DNA from 2 places in the Pallidibacillus thermolactis genome. Region 1 is predicted to be linked to the other one. Evidence: predicted binding sites of a transcription regulator. Region 1 holds the regulator's gene; the other holds the start of a gene.
The links. The regulator LexA, encoded in region 1, represses DNA repair genes until DNA is damaged. The targets are predictions, from matches to a motif close to CGAACATATGTTCG.

Region 2: parE (DNA topoisomerase IV subunit B) is a predicted target of LexA. The motif match lies at 3,325-3,338, and genes of this name have one in related genera.

Annotation. Positions count from the first base shown of each region.
Region 1 is NZ_JAOUSE010000060.1:2,057-10,405, forward strand. It holds gene OEV82_RS14035 (ABC transporter ATP-binding protein) at 1-1,676, opposite strand, end outside; gene OEV82_RS14040 (ABC transporter transmembrane domain-containing protein) at 1,683-3,431, opposite strand; gene OEV82_RS14045 (YneF family protein) at 3,712-3,933, opposite strand; gene sirA (sporulation inhibitor of replication protein SirA) at 4,108-4,542, opposite strand; gene OEV82_RS14055 (DUF896 domain-containing protein) at 4,787-5,020, opposite strand; gene OEV82_RS14060 (YneB family resolvase-like protein) at 5,111-5,770, opposite strand; gene OEV82_RS14065 (hypothetical protein) at 5,806-5,985, opposite strand; gene lexA (transcriptional repressor LexA) at 6,162-6,782, shown strand; gene ribH (6,7-dimethyl-8-ribityllumazine synthase) at 7,128-7,598, opposite strand; partial or broken gene ribB (3,4-dihydroxy-2-butanone-4-phosphate synthase) at 7,693-8,280, opposite strand; gene ribE (riboflavin synthase) at 8,321-8,349, opposite strand, start outside.
Region 2 is NZ_JAOUSE010000011.1:22,409-29,971, reverse strand. It holds gene spoIIP (stage II sporulation protein P) at 1-897, shown strand, start outside; gene plsY (glycerol-3-phosphate 1-O-acyltransferase PlsY) at 968-1,570, opposite strand; gene OEV82_RS05820 (spore coat protein) at 1,764-2,246, opposite strand; gene OEV82_RS05815 (hypothetical protein) at 2,313-2,582, opposite strand; gene OEV82_RS05810 (CoA-binding protein) at 2,767-3,186, shown strand; gene parE (DNA topoisomerase IV subunit B) at 3,416-5,401, shown strand; gene parC (DNA topoisomerase IV subunit A) at 5,401-7,563, shown strand, end outside.

The sequences.
Region 1 (8,349 bases):
CCTTTATGTAGTACAAGGATTAAATCTGCATCTTGAATGGTTGATAAACGATGGGCAATGGCAATGGTTGTTCGGCCTTTTCTCATTTTAGCTAAGGCTTGTTGAATCATTTCTTCTGTTTCAGTATCAATATTAGCTGTCGCTTCATCCAAAATTAATATTTTTGGATTTGTTACCATTGTTCGGGCAAACGCAAGCAACTGCCTTTGACCACTGGAAAATGTTGAACCCCTTTCTGTGACTTGTTGGTTATACCCATCTGGTAGCTTTTCAATAAATTGATTGGCTTGAACAAACTCCGCTGCCTCAATGATATCCTCATCTGTAAGTTCTTCATTGTGAAGTCTAATATTATCCTTTATCGTACCATAAAACAGAAAGGCATCTTGTAAAACAAGTCCCATTTTTTGTCTCAACTCATTCATATTATATTGTTTAATCGATACTCCATCGATTAAGATTTCCCCTTTTTCAAATTCATAAAATCGCATTAATAAATTAATAATGGAGCTTTTTCCACTTCCTGTATGTCCAACTAATGCAACGGTATCTCCAGGATTTGCGGTAAACGTAATATTTTTTAAAACTTTTTGATTACCATCATAAGAGAAAGTGACGTTCCGAAATTCAATTTTTCCTTTGCTGATTTGCACTGGCCGATTTTCTTGTTGGGGTGCCAATTCTTTTTCATCCAATAATTTAAAAACACGTGCTGCAGAAATAACCGCTTGTTGAAAAAAAGTTAATTGTTGCATAACTTGGTTAACTGGTTCAAAAAATCGGGATATATAGTTTACAAAAGCATATAAAACTCCGATTTCTATTGTTGATTCCATAGAGGTTATACCAAAAAAACTTAAAACAATTAAAATAGCTATGATATGAACTAAATCAACGGCAGGACGAAGAAGTAATCCATTTATTTTAATATTGTGGATCCCTGCTTCATAGTGTTTCGTATTGAGCTCATTAAATTCTTTTCTCATGCGCTTTTCTTGGCGAAACACTTGAATAATGGACATACCTTGTAAAGATTCGTTTAATTTCGCATTAAGTTGTCCGATTAATTCTCTTAACGCTGAAAAAGATGTAGAGCTTAATTTTCGATACATATGAATAATCCAAATAAGGATTGGTAAAAACAGTAAACAGAGAGCAGCTAACTTTATATCAAGTATAAACATTGCAACAAAAATTCCAATAAATAAAAAGATACTTTGGATGAAAATAGCTAAAACGCTGACAAATAACTCTTTAATCGCTTCCGTATCATTCGTGACACGTGAAACGATTGTTCCTACAGGAGTTTTGTCAAAATAACGTAAACCGAGCGTCTGAACTTTTGAAAAAACGTCTATTCGTAATTGCTGAATTATTTTTAATGCAATTTCTTGAAACTTTAATGACTGGATGTACATGACAACAGCACTAGTGAATAGAATAAATAAATAGAGTGATGCTAGTGTAATAATCGGTCCGGCAACGATATTGTTCGGTGCCACAAAGTCATCAATAAAAATTTTGATTAAGATTGGACCAGATACTTCACCGATTGTTACTAAACTTAATAATACAAAGGCAATAATAATTTGTTTTATATGTGGTTTAACATATTTTAACAAGCGAAAAAAAACCTGTCTTTGCTCTTGGGAATTCAGAATTGTGATCTTATCCATCTATCATTACCCTCCATGTTCTACAAGTGCTTCCAGCTGTTGTTGGTGATAGATTTCTTTATACCACCCATTTTCCTGCATAAGCGATTCGTGCACACCAATTTGGGTTATTTTTCCATCATCTAACACAATAATTAAATCTGCATGCTGTATAGCACTTAGTCTATGTGCTGTAATAATCGTTGTTTTTCCTTGACGGTTTTCTTTTAATGCAGTAAGAATCGATTCTTCTGTTTTCGCATCGACTGCAGATAAAGAGTCATCTAATATTAAAATTTCAGGGTTTAATAAAATGGCTCTAGCAATCGAGATCCGTTGTTTCTGTCCCCCGGATAAACTGACACCACGTTCTCCCACAATCGTATCATAGCCATCAACAAAACCTTGTATATCATCATGAACATCCGCAGTTTTTGCAGCTAAATAAATTTCCTCATCCGTTGCATTTGGTTTTGCAAAGGCAATATTTTCTTTAATTGTTGCAGAAAAAAGAAAATGATCTTGAGGTACATAACCAAAGGCTTTTCTTAATGCATCTAATCGATAATCTTTTATATCTCGCCCACCAATTCGAATTTCCCCATTATAACCTTCGAATTCACGTAAAAGCAGTTTTAATAAACTCGTTTTCCCAGCGCCGGTTTTTCCAACGATCCCGAGTGTTTTTCCTTGTTTTAACGTAAAATGAATATCCTGTAAAATGGATTTTTCATGATTCGGATATTGGAAGTTTGTAATACTGATTTCAATATCTCCACTAGGACTTTCGTCGATTGTTTGTTCACGATCGACAATATCTATTTTTTCATTTAAAAGGCGATAAACCCTGTCATAAGATGCACGCCCTCTTTCAACAATATTAAAAAACCATCCGAAAGCAAGCATTGGCCAAATAAGCAATCCTAAGTAGGTATTAAAAGCAATCAAATCACCAATGGACATACTTCCCTCAAGTACATATTTCGCTCCAAAGCCGATTGATAAAATGAAGGAGATGCCGACACATGCGGAAATAGTAGGATCGTATAATGAATCAATTTTGGCAACGGCGATATTTTTTTGTACGACTTCGTTAGAAAGCTTTTTAAAATCTTCAATATCTTCCTTTTCCTGCCCAAAAGTTTTGATCACTTTTATGCCTGAAATACTCTCTTGTGTTTTGTCATTTAAGAATGAAAAGGCTTCCTGTGCCTTTTTGAAACGGGCATGTAATGTTGTACCATACCAATTTGTCAAAAGCGCTATGATCGGCATCGGAAGGAGTGCAATTAATGTCAACTTCCAACTGATCGTTATAGCCATAGCGACAATGACAAATCCACCGGTAAGCAATGAATCAACTAAAGTAAGTACTCCTGATCCGGCTGTTTGTTGAATTGCTTGAATATCATTTGTTGCGTGGGCCATTAAGTCTCCTATACGCTTTCTTTGGTAAAAATGGGGAGACATTTTTGTAAAATGCTCATAAAGGCGTGTTCGAAGAATTCTTGCCAATTTTACCGATGCTCCAAAAATATGAATTCGCCAATAATAGCGAAGAATATACATAAGCATACCAGCGAGTATTAGAACGGATATCCAAACACTTAATTTCCCCCAAGTGATTGAACTCGCTTCAATTTCATCGGCTACAATACCGATCACCCGCGGAGGGACAAGTTGTAATATTGCCACTAAAAATAACATAAAAATTCCAGTTAAATATGCTTTTTTTTCTTGTTTAAAAAACCATGATAAATCACGAAAAACTTTCATGTTCATCCTCCAAATTAATTTCCTATGTAAATTATTCATGAATCTAATTTAAAAGCTTATAAAATCAAAGATATAGTTAAAATATCCCATCCTCAAATATAAAACTACTATTTATTTAATTTTGAATTTTACGACCAATATTGTAGAAAAAAATGACCACCTTTCCGATTCAGCATTAATCATACGGAAATAGTGATCATTGTGTCTGAATTACCTAAATATGTATTAATAACAAGGAGATTACCTTTTATTAATCTTATTTAGGAGTTTTGCTCTTGGATTATTGTTTTTCTTGTTGCTTATTAATCATATTCATCATTTGATTAATTTTCTTCTGCGATGGTTTTTGTCCCATTTGCATCATCATCACTCGGATCATTTGTTCATTAATTGGTGGATTTTTCTTCAAGTAGTCCATCATATATTTACGTGCTAAGAAAAATCCAATCGCAACGCCACCGAGTAATGCAACGACGATTAGTAAATAACCCCACCACGGCATAACATTATCCTCCTTCATGTTGTCTATAAAAAAGTTTACTAAAGGTATGTCGTTTTTACAATATGACAACATACACTATTTTTCCATTTTATTTCATTTTTATCAAGTAAATTTTACAATTTTCACCATCTAAAAACAAATTCGTCGTGAACAGCAGGAGACAACGATTTATGATTATATATAATGCTTCTCTTTCATTGGCTTAATCCAACCGAACCGTTCATTTTCAATATCAATTGCTAAAAAATTTAAGTCTACTTTACGTAAGGCTTCAAAAATTATCATTTCAGCATGTATACTACCTGTCGCATATAAAATACATCTTTTATTTTGTAAAGTTAATCGGGCAGAACTTGTCTTATTTTCTAGACAATAAACACCATCTTTCATATAGTAATCTTTATGTTTACTTAGTAGCTGAATTAACTGCTTATGAATGCGTAATACAGGCATTGTTTTCGTAATGTAATCAATTTGTTTATATAGGACCTTTTTTAAACTAGCATTTGCTTTTTCGTAATCTTTAAATAGATTATAGAAAATCCTTTCCCTACCATAATAATAATTGATAAATTGATCGTCAATTATATATAAATCGTATCTCCTCATCTTCACTACAACCCCTATTTCATTTTTGGAATATTTCATACTATTCCTTATATTGTATATGAAATAGGGTGAAATTTATGTCAAATTATTGTGAAAATAAGTTCTATCTTTGTCGAAATCATCATTATTCATAAAATAAGGAACCATCATAATAATATCCTTATTTACTAGATTAGATGGTTCCTTCATTATAACTCCTATTCATTTTTAAAGAAGTTTTTGACCATCATATTTCAAAATTAAATTAGTGATTTCTTTTACGCATTTTTATTTGTTTTAATTTTTCGGGTGTCACATCATTACCTTTGGCATCTACAATCGTCACATTTTCAAGTGTATTTTTTAATTGGTTTCGAACATTTTGTAAGTATTCACTTCGCAGTCGGGATTGTTCTTTTGCCTCTTCCATGGTCAACCCTTCTTTTTTCTTTTTAGCTGCTAACTCATTAATTCTCGCTATTTTTTCCTTTGAAATCATTTTATATACCTCTTTCTATCAAATTCTAAGATACATGTGAACACCTATAATCGTATAAAAAAACGGTTTTGAAGGCAATAAAAATGAGCATCATGATTTTTCCATTTTATGCTCATCTAGTTTATATTCTTGATATCTGCGGTGAACTGTCGCCTTTGATACGTGATAACCGAACCCACGTAATGTAGCAGCAATATCGTGAAATGTTAACCCTTTATCTCTTAGGCGCACAATCTCTTCAATTGGAACTTCTTTCCGTTCGCGACCTGCATTCGTTCCTCGATTTGATAAGTTCAGTTCAGGTCGATAACCTTTTTCAACAGCTCGTTCCATTCCTCTTTTTATTTTTATATTATGTAATTTTCTTTGATATTCTTCGACAAGGGCAACAATTTTTAAAACCATTGAATCTGCATCGGAAATTTGTAACTCTCCGTTATCTGATATTGTATAGATTTTTACCCCCAACTTAATTAGTACATGTAATAAAGCTATTTTGGCGTTCCCTCTTCCTAATCTTGTTTCATCTTGAATTAATAAAATGCGGTCATCCATATTTTCTAAATGTTCCATAACTTCCAATATTCCTGGTCGATCTAAATCATAACCACTTGCTTGTTCTTTGACAATTTTAACGACTTGGAAATTATGTTGATTTGCTAAATAAATTAATTCTTCTTCTTGCCTTTGTAATGAAGACTCTTGTGTATCTTTTTCCGTACTGACACGACAATATATAATTGCTTGCAAATAAACACCTACTTTTTCAAGATCTTATCTCTATTTTATTTCATTGAACTTTTCCATTCAACTGCGTAGTCAATATGTTGGTTTTCAAAATCTTGGTTTTCCTGTTCAATATGACTCTCAGACATTGTAAAGACATAAACGAAACTAAAAATGATAGATATGATTATTAATAGAATAACATAACAATAATTTTTCCAGAGTCTTTGTAAGATCATGATAACCACCCCAACCGAATATTTGTTCGTTTTTTGTTAAAGAAATTATAATACGAACATATATTTGTGTCAATATTTATCACGAAAATTTGTTCGTATTTTTCTCGAACTTACGTTTGTCAAACATCTGTCCGTCATGATATACTATTAAAAAATATGTTTGCGAGGTGGAAAATATGACCAAATTATCAAAACGACAACAAGAAATACTAGATTTTATAAAAAGAGAAGTTCGTGAAAAAGGTTATCCGCCATCTGTTCGTGAAATTGGTGAAGCTGTCGGTCTATCGTCTAGTTCTACTGTTCATGGTCATTTAGCGCGTTTGGAAAGTAAAGGTCTAATCCGTAGAGACCCAACGAAACCTCGGGCAATTGAAGTTTTAGATGGAAGAGAAATTACTGAACCAGAAGTACCTGTTCGCCAAGTGCCAATCGTAGGTCGTGTAACCGCTGGACAACCGATTACTGCTGTTGAAAATATTGAAGAATACTTTCCTTTGCCTGAAAAGTTAGCACCTAGCGGTGATCAAGTATTCATGCTTGAAGTAATGGGAGATAGTATGATTGAAGCAGGTATATTAGATGGGGACTATGTCGTTGTCCGTCAACAAAACAATGCCGAAAATGGAGATATCGTAGTAGCTATGACTGAAGATTATGAAGCTACAGTGAAACGGTTTTATAAAGAGAAGGATTATATTCGATTACAACCAGAAAATTCAACAATGGCTCCTATTATTGTAGAAAATGTAAAAATATTAGGAAAGGTCATTGGAGTTTATCGCCACATTTATTAAAAATATAATTTAACCATTGTAATTAAAAAGTCCTTAACTGCTCGACGCAGCTAAGGATTTTTAAATACTTTTATCTTATTGCAATATATCCGCACCATCTTAATAATTAGTGTTAGTGATAGTTTTTACCGTTGAACTTATATATATTTCTATTAAAATATTTTAATAAACCACTATCACCAAGTTATTTTTAAACATATTCAAAGACAGTTCTACACTCGGGTTTTGCCCTCAAATACTCGGTTCAGAGGCTTTTTTAACTTATTTTCGACTCGTTTTATCCTCGACCTCCCTTTACAATTAAATTCATATAAAAAACAATTCTTACGATATAAAAATATTCTATTAATTTGCGATCTCTTTATATAAATTTGCAAGTTCAATTGCTGTTACAGCTGCATCATATCCTTTATTACCCGCCTTTGTACCAGCACGTTCAATCGCTTGTTCAATAGTATCTGTTGTCAAAACGCCAAAAATAATCGGGACACCTGTTTTCATACTTGCACTAGCTACACCTTTTGCTACTTCATTACTAACATAATCAAAATGTGGAGTTGCACCTCTAATAACGGTCCCCAAAGTAATGACAGCATCGAACTTTTTAGATTCTGCTAATTTTTGTGCTGTTAGTGGAATTTCAAATGCACCCGGTACCCAGTATATTTCTATATTTTCATCTTCCACACCATGCCTTTTTAAAGCATCTTCTGCTCCCGTTAATAACCGTCCATTGATAAATTCATTAAACCTCGATACGACGATCGCCAATTTAAGTCCTGTTCCAATCAAATTTCCTTCATACACTTTTTTCACTTCTATCTCTCCTTCTATAAATATCTTAACATTCATAAATGAAAAAAGAATAATTTTTATAAATTTTAAACAACTAAACTAGTTGTTTTAATAAGTATCGTTGTAATTGTTCAATAGATACTAATTTACATTGAAATCGTTCTGCCATTTCAATAAGATGATTCAATCGTGCCATTGATCCGTCATCATTCATTATTTCACAAATAATACCGACCGGGTTTGCCCCAACTAATTTAGCAAAGTCAATGGCAGCTTCTGTATGACCAGGACGATTTAAAACTCCTCCATTTTTTGCAATTAAAGGGAACACATGCCCTGGCCTATTAAAGTCGGTTGCCTTACTTTGTGGGTCAAGGATTTTTTTGATCGTATGATAGCGTTCAAACGCACTAATCCCCGTCGTTGTATCTTTATGGTCGATCGAAACTGTAAAAGCCGTTTGTTTTGTGTCGGTATTATTTTCTACCATCGGATGTAAATTTAAACGATTAGCGATCTCTTCGGTAATCGGCGTACAAATTAATCCTCTTCCTTCTTTTGCCATGAAATTTATCGTCTCAGGGGTCGCAAAATCTGCTAAAGCTAGAAAATCACCTTCGTTTTCACGGTTTTCATCGTCAACGACAATAATTATTTTTCCTTGTTTTAAATCTTCTAATGCTTCTTCTATCGAATTGAACATTGGATTTCACTCCTCGATAAATATACAAAGAACGTATTGATTAAAATCCATTTTCTTTTAAAAAATCCA
Region 2 (7,563 bases), on a different contig from region 1:
ACTAATATTAATATTAAAGACGTTCGAAGTTTAATTTATGATGAAATTCCAGGTTTATATTCAATGACATCCGAAATAATTGTAGCGGGTGAGGGAGCTGACTTTACGAATCTCCCTATTGAATCTTCTCCACCATTAGAGGAATTGTTAAAAGACCGTGAAGTAAATGAAGATAGTTTAGGGGAAATTAAAGATCGTTCTCCTAACCCACCCGTTGAAAGACCTGAAAAAAATACAGTATTTATTTATCACTCTCATAATCGGGAGTCATTTAATCCGCACTTAAAAGACTCTGGACAAACTTCGAATGTTCAACATAAAGAAGTGAATGTTACAATGGTTGGGGAACGCTTAGGAAATAAATTATTAGAACATGGTATTGGAACAGTAGTTGATAAAACAGATATCGCTACCATATTAAATAAACGAGGCTGGAAGTTTGGAAAGTCCTATGAAGCTTCGAGAGAAGTCGTGGTTGAAGCTCTAGCGGAAAATGATGATTATGTTTATTTGCTGGATATTCATAGGGATAGTGCCCCACGTAAAAGTACGACTACAACAATAAACGGTGAAACCTATGCACGCTTATATTTTGTAATCGGTGCTAGTCATCCAAACTATAAAGAAAATGAGAAGTTCGCCAATGAGCTACATCAAAAATTAGAAGAAAAATATCCAGGCTTGTCAAAAGGGGTTTATAAAAAGAGCAAAGCAGGAGGTAATAACGGTATTTATAACCAAGACCTTTCACCAAATTCCGTAGTCATTGAGATCGGCGGGGTAGATAATACATTAGATGAATTATATAATACAGCAGATGTTTTAGCAGAGGTATTTGCTGAATATTATTGGCAAAATAGTGATGCCCTTGAAGTATCAGGAACTGGCGAAAAATAGGAAAAAGCGGAAAGCAAATACTTTCCGCTTTTTTCATTTTATTTTAATTATGTTTTTCATTATAAGACAGTTATAACCATTTAACTTTTGGCTCCGTTTTATCCCTAATTCGCTTTATGTTAGCTCGGTGTCGATAAATAATAAATCCTGCCAACAATAAGACAACAATAATAAAGATAGGATCCATTGTAAAAATCGAATAGATAATGGCGACAACTGCGGCTACTATAGATGAAAGTGATACATATTTTGATAAGTATAGGGAAATTAAAAATGCAGCTATTAAAATTAGGAAAAAGATCGGGTCGTAATAAAGCATTACACCACCGGAGGTTGCAACCGCTTTACCACCACGAAAACCAGCAAAGATTGGAAACATATGACCAACTACTGCAAAAAGACCGATCAAAAGTATATGTATGTTCCATTCCATTCCTAAACCAAAGTAGCCAAATAAAGATGGAAGAGCTGTAGCTAAAGTGCCTTTTAAAATGTCCATAATCATAACAACGATACCAGCTTTGACTCCTAAAACACGGAACGTATTTGTTGCTCCTAAATTCCCGCTACCATGTTCTCGTATATCCGTTTTATAAAAAGATTTACCAATTAATAGTCCCGATGGTATGGATCCAATTAAATACGATAACATAATGATAATTGCAGTGATCATTTCTTTTACCTCGCTTTATATTACAATATCTTACAATATCAACAACTAGATTATACATAATGATACACTAAAATTATAGAAGAAAAAAGATAATGATAATGATTTTAATCTGTTCAATTAAGAAATGAATACATTTTATATTATTATTCGTAGAAATAGGCTGACAAGTTATGTCAGCCTCATCGGAACAAAATTATAATATATCTAAATTAATGAGGAGAGCAAGAGCGATCTGTAATAAAATTTGCAGGTTTAATGCAATGTTTGTATCCGTAGTGTGTACTTTTACATCTCGTGAATTTTCGATGATTGTTTTTTGAATGTTAACTTGTTTAATACCTGTTGATTGGAAAATACTTTGTTTAACTTCTTCTGCATCTTCACTAGATAGAATTGAGATTTCAATAACAGCCGTGATAAATGCGTTTAATGAAGCTACAAGTGAAAGTGCTAACTTTGTATCAGTTGTTTCGACATCAACATCACAAGAATCTTTAATAAAAATCCATTCCTCGGAAAATTGGAACTCTTTAACTTTTTGAACATTTTGTTGATCAACATCTTCATTATCTTTAAAGCAAAGACTCATAGGATGAACACTATTAGGATCTAGGGCATTCCATCTATTATTATTATTCGTATTATCTATTTTTGCTCTATAAACCTCTTGATTCATTTTCTCATTCCTCCTTTTTGCATTTACTATAAAATATGCTTTTTTGATTGGATTGCAAGGGACAACTTACCGAAGTCTTCTGCCCCTTTTTGTTCTTTTTGCCTTGTTTTCGTCCTTATCTATTTCTTCTACAGCAGGTAATTCGGGTTGTCCAGACGCTTTTAAAAACTGATTTACTTCATTTTGTAATTTATTGAAGATTTTTCGAATTTGTTTTTTATCTTCTGACGTTAAATTATTATTCACTTTTGCCTTATGTTTCTCTAAAGCCTTTTTTACTACCAGATTTACTAAATCTTTTTGTGAATCTGGTAATTTTGTTCTTTTGTTATTCAATTCATTCACCCTTCCTTTCTTCTTGATAATTTACTTTATGTATAAGATGGATTTATTGTGTAGACAAGTGCATATGAAATGCATAGTAAAATCATGAAGTCTTGTAAAGTTTTTGAAAAGCCTATAAATATATAGTATGATGAAGCTAATTACAAAAGGTTATATTTGAATGGAGGGAAATTCTATGGTTCAGAATCCTACATTAGAAGAGATGGGGGAAATATTGAAAAATGCAAAACGCATTGCCGTAGTCGGTTTAAGCAATAATCCGGAAAGAACGTCGTATCAAGTTTCCAAAGCGATGCAAGATGCCGGCTATGAAATTATTCCAGTTAATCCTGTTATCGATGAAGCTTTAGGTGTTAAAGCAGTTAAATCTTTAAAGGATATAGATGGCCACATTGATATTGTGAATGTGTTTCGCAGAAGTGAATATTTACCTGAAATCGCAAAAGAATTTGATGAAGTCGATGCAGATGTGTTCTGGGCACAACAGGGAGTTGTAAATGAGGAAGCATATCAATTTTTAAAAAATAAAGGTTATACCGTTATAATGGATGCATGTATAAAAGTAATTCACGCATTAACAAAGGATAAATCTTAAACGAGAAGATGAAGCAATTGGCATTTTGCTGATTGCTTTTTATATTTCTCAAATTTACGGTAAAGGACTATAAAAGTATGCTGAATGTCAATGCAATGTGGACAAAAGCTGAAATAACAGTTTATAATGAAATGGATACAAACGAACGTTCTATTATTTATTCAAGTCGACAAGGATGTTTGTTTCCTTTATAATTAGCATTACTTTGATAGTTGAAAGGGGAATGGTTGTGGCAAATTTTCAACCAACAGAATATAATGATGATTCTATCCAGGTCCTGGAAGGCCTTGAGGCAGTTCGAAAACGGCCAGGAATGTATATTGGTAGTACGGATGCAAGAGGACTGCATCATTTAGTTTATGAAATTGTCGATAATGCTGTCGATGAAGTTCTTTCTGGATTTGGTGATCACATTATCGTCAAAATACATAAAGATAATAGTATTACTGTCATCGATCATGGTCGAGGAATGCCGGTCGGAATGCATAAATCTGGCAAACCTACACCTGAAGTGATTTTTACAGTATTACATGCTGGCGGGAAATTTGGACAAGGTGGTTATAAAACGAGCGGGGGTCTACATGGTGTAGGCGCATCTGTTGTAAATGCTTTGTCCGAATTTTTAGAGGTTACCATTAAAAGAGATGGTTATATATATAGACAACGGTTTGAAAATGGCGGTAAACCGGTTACAACATTAGAAAAACTAGGAAAAACGAAGGAAACAGGAACGACGATCCATTTTAAACCTGATGCATCAATTTTTTCAACTACGGTTTTTAATTATGAATTGCTAAGTGAAAGATTACAAGAATCTGCATTTTTATTAAAAGGATTAAGAATCGATATAATGGATGAACGCGAAGATAAATCGGCGGTCTTCCAATATGACACAGGACTAGAAGCATTTATAAAATTTTTAAATGAAGATAAAGAGGCGCTTCATCCAGTTGTTAGTTTTGAAGGCAAACAAAATAATATCGAGATTGATTTTGCTTTTCAGTTTCATGATGGTTATTCGGAAAATATGTTATCTTTTGTCAATAACGTTCGGACAAATGATGGCGGAACCCATGAATCAGGTGCAAAATCTGCTATAACGAAAGCATTTAATGAATATGCTCGACAAATGAACTTGTTAAAAGAAAAGGATAAAAATTTAGATGGAGCTGATGTTAGAGAAGGGCTTTCCGCTATTATTTCGGTTCGAATTCCAGAAGAGATTCTTCAATTTGAAGGACAAACGAAAGGGAAACTGGGCACAAGTGAAGCCAGAACTGCTGTTGAATCTTTTGTCATGGAACAGTTATCGTTTTATCTGCAAGAGAATACAGAAATTAGTACGATGCTTGTAAAAAAAGCTATAAAAGCACAGCAAGCACGTGAAGCAGCAAGAAAAGCGAGAGAAGAAGCCAGGTCTGGAAAAAAACGAAAAAGATCAGAAACACTTTTATCAGGTAAACTTACTCCTGCCCAATCGAAAAATCCAAATAAAAATGAACTCTTCTTAGTTGAAGGGGATTCTGCTGGCGGTTCGGCAAAACAAGGAAGAGACCGTCGTTTTCAAGCTGTATTACCTTTAAGAGGTAAAGTAATCAATACAGAAAAAGCAAAACTTGCAGATATTATGAAAAATGAAGAAATAAATACGATTATTTATACAATTGGAGCGGGAGTCGGGGCAGATTTTAATATTGAAGAATCGAATTACGATAAAATTATTATTATGACCGACGCGGATACGGACGGTGCGCATATTCAAATTTTGCTATTAACGTTTTTCTATCGATATATGAGACCGTTAATTGAAGCAGGTAAAGTCTATATTGCTATGCCTCCTTTATATAAAATAAGTAAAGGTAGTGGAAAAAAAGAACAAATTAAATATGCTTGGACCGATGAAGAATTACAGCAAGTCCTTAAACAATTTGGCAAAGGCTATGTCATTCAAAGATATAAAGGGTTAGGTGAAATGAATGCTGAACAATTGTGGGAGACAACAATGAACCCGGAAACAAGAACATTAATTCGCGTTCGAATTGATGATTTTACTCGTGCAGATCGGCGAATCACGACATTAATGGGTGATAAAGTAGAACCGCGTCGAAAATGGATTGAATCGAATGTGGATTTTGGTATGGAGGAAGAAGGAAGTATATTAGACAATCAAAACTTCCAAATTGAGCAGTTTAATGCAAATGAGGTGAACGAATAATGTCTGCAAAAAAAGAAGAACATTTAATTGAAATGCCTCTGGAAGATGTATTTGGTGATCGATTCGGTCGCTATAGTAAATATATTATCCAAGATCGTGCACTACCTGATGCAAGAGATGGGCTAAAGCCTGTACAACGTCGTATCTTATATGCGATGCATATTGCTGGTAATACGTCTGAAAAGCCTTTCCGTAAATCAGCTAAAACTGTTGGTAATGTAATCGGTAACTATCACCCACATGGTGATTCATCAGTATACGAAGCGATGGTTCGACTCAGTCAAGATTGGAAAATGCGCAATGTTTTAATCGAAATGCATGGAAATAACGGTAGCATAGACGGTGATTCTCCTGCAGCTATGCGTTATACAGAGGCAAGACTTTCTAATATTAGTACGGAACTATTGCGTGACATTGAAAAAGAGACCGTTGATTGGGTTCCAAACTTTGATGATACCGAAGAAGAACCTGTGGTTTTACCAGCACGTTTACCTAATTTGTTATTAAATGGTTCAACAGGCATTTCCGCTGGATACGCAACGGATATTCCTCCTCATAATTTAGGAGAAGTGATTGATGGAGCGATTTACCGTATGCAACATCCCAACTCCACGGTTGATGATTTAATGAAAATTATTAAAGGTCCTGACTTTCCAACTGGTGCAATTATCCAAGGAATTGATGGGATTAAGAAGGCTTATGAAACCGGTCGCGGTAAAATCATTATCCGTGGTAAAGCAGAAATCGAAAAAATGCGTGGGGGAAGGGAACAAATTGTTATTTCCGAAATTCCTTATGATGTTAACAAGGCACAAATGGTAAAGAAAATTGATGAAATCCGAATAGACAAAAAGGTCGAAGGAATTTCTGAAGTTCGTGATGAAACAGATCGGACAGGGTTACGGGTTGTTGTTGAGTTAAAAAAGAATGCTGATAGTATAGGAATTTTAAACTATTTATATAAAAATACGGATCTTCAAGTAACATATAATTTTAATATGGTTGCGATTTACAATCGTCGTCCAAAATTAATGAATCTTCTAAATCTACTAGATGCTTATATTGCTCATCAAAAGGATGTAGTAACGAAACGTTCACAATATGAATTACGGAAAGCAAAAGAAAGATTACATATTGTTGAAGGGTTAATTCAAGCCATTTCCATTCTTGATGATGTGATTGCTACGATTCGCGCTTCTAAAGATAAACGGGACGCCAAAAACAATTTAATTGAGAAATATGAATTTACAGAAGCACAGGCGGAAGCAATCGTTTCCTTGCAACTTTATCGTCTTACCAATACAGACATTACTCAATTACAAAAGGAATTAGATGAATTAAATAAATTAGTAGCTGAACTAAATGAGGTTTTGGCTAGTGAAGCGAAATTGGAAAAAGTAATTATAAAAGAATTGAGAGAAATTAAGAAAAAATATGCAGACGAAAGACGGTCAAAAATTGAGGAAAAGGTATCAGAACTAAAAATTAGTATTGAAACGCTTGTTGCAAGTGAAGATGTGATTGTAACGGTTACGAAAGATGGCTATGTAAAAAGAACTAGTTTACGTTCTTATAGTGCTTCAAGTATTGATGACTATAGTATGAAAGAAACTGACTATTTACTTGCATCTTATGAAATGAATACGATGGATGTAGTGCTGTTATTTACAAATAAAGGAAATTATCTATATATACCTGTTCATGAATTGCCAGATAAACGTTGGAAAGATATGGGACAACATATCTCCACATTACGTTCGATTGAAAGTGAAGAACAGATTATTTCGATTATACCAGTAAAGGATTTTGAAAAACCGAAGTATTTATTCTTTGTAACGAAACATGGGATGGTAAAGAAATCTGAATTACGTTTATATCAAGCACAACGCTATACGAAACCGTTAATCGCAATGAATTTAAAACCGGATGATGTGCTTCTCGATGTTCATCTCATTGACGGTCATGAAGAAATATTTTTGAGTACTTATCTAGGTTATGGGCTACGTTTTCTCAGTGAGGAAGTAAATCCAATCGGCGTTCGTGCAGCAGGTGTTAAAGGAATTAATCTTAAAGATGACGATTATGTGACTGCTGGAAAAATAATTATAGACCCAATAAATGAGTCAATTGTGTTAGCGACACAACGTGGTTCAGTGAAACGT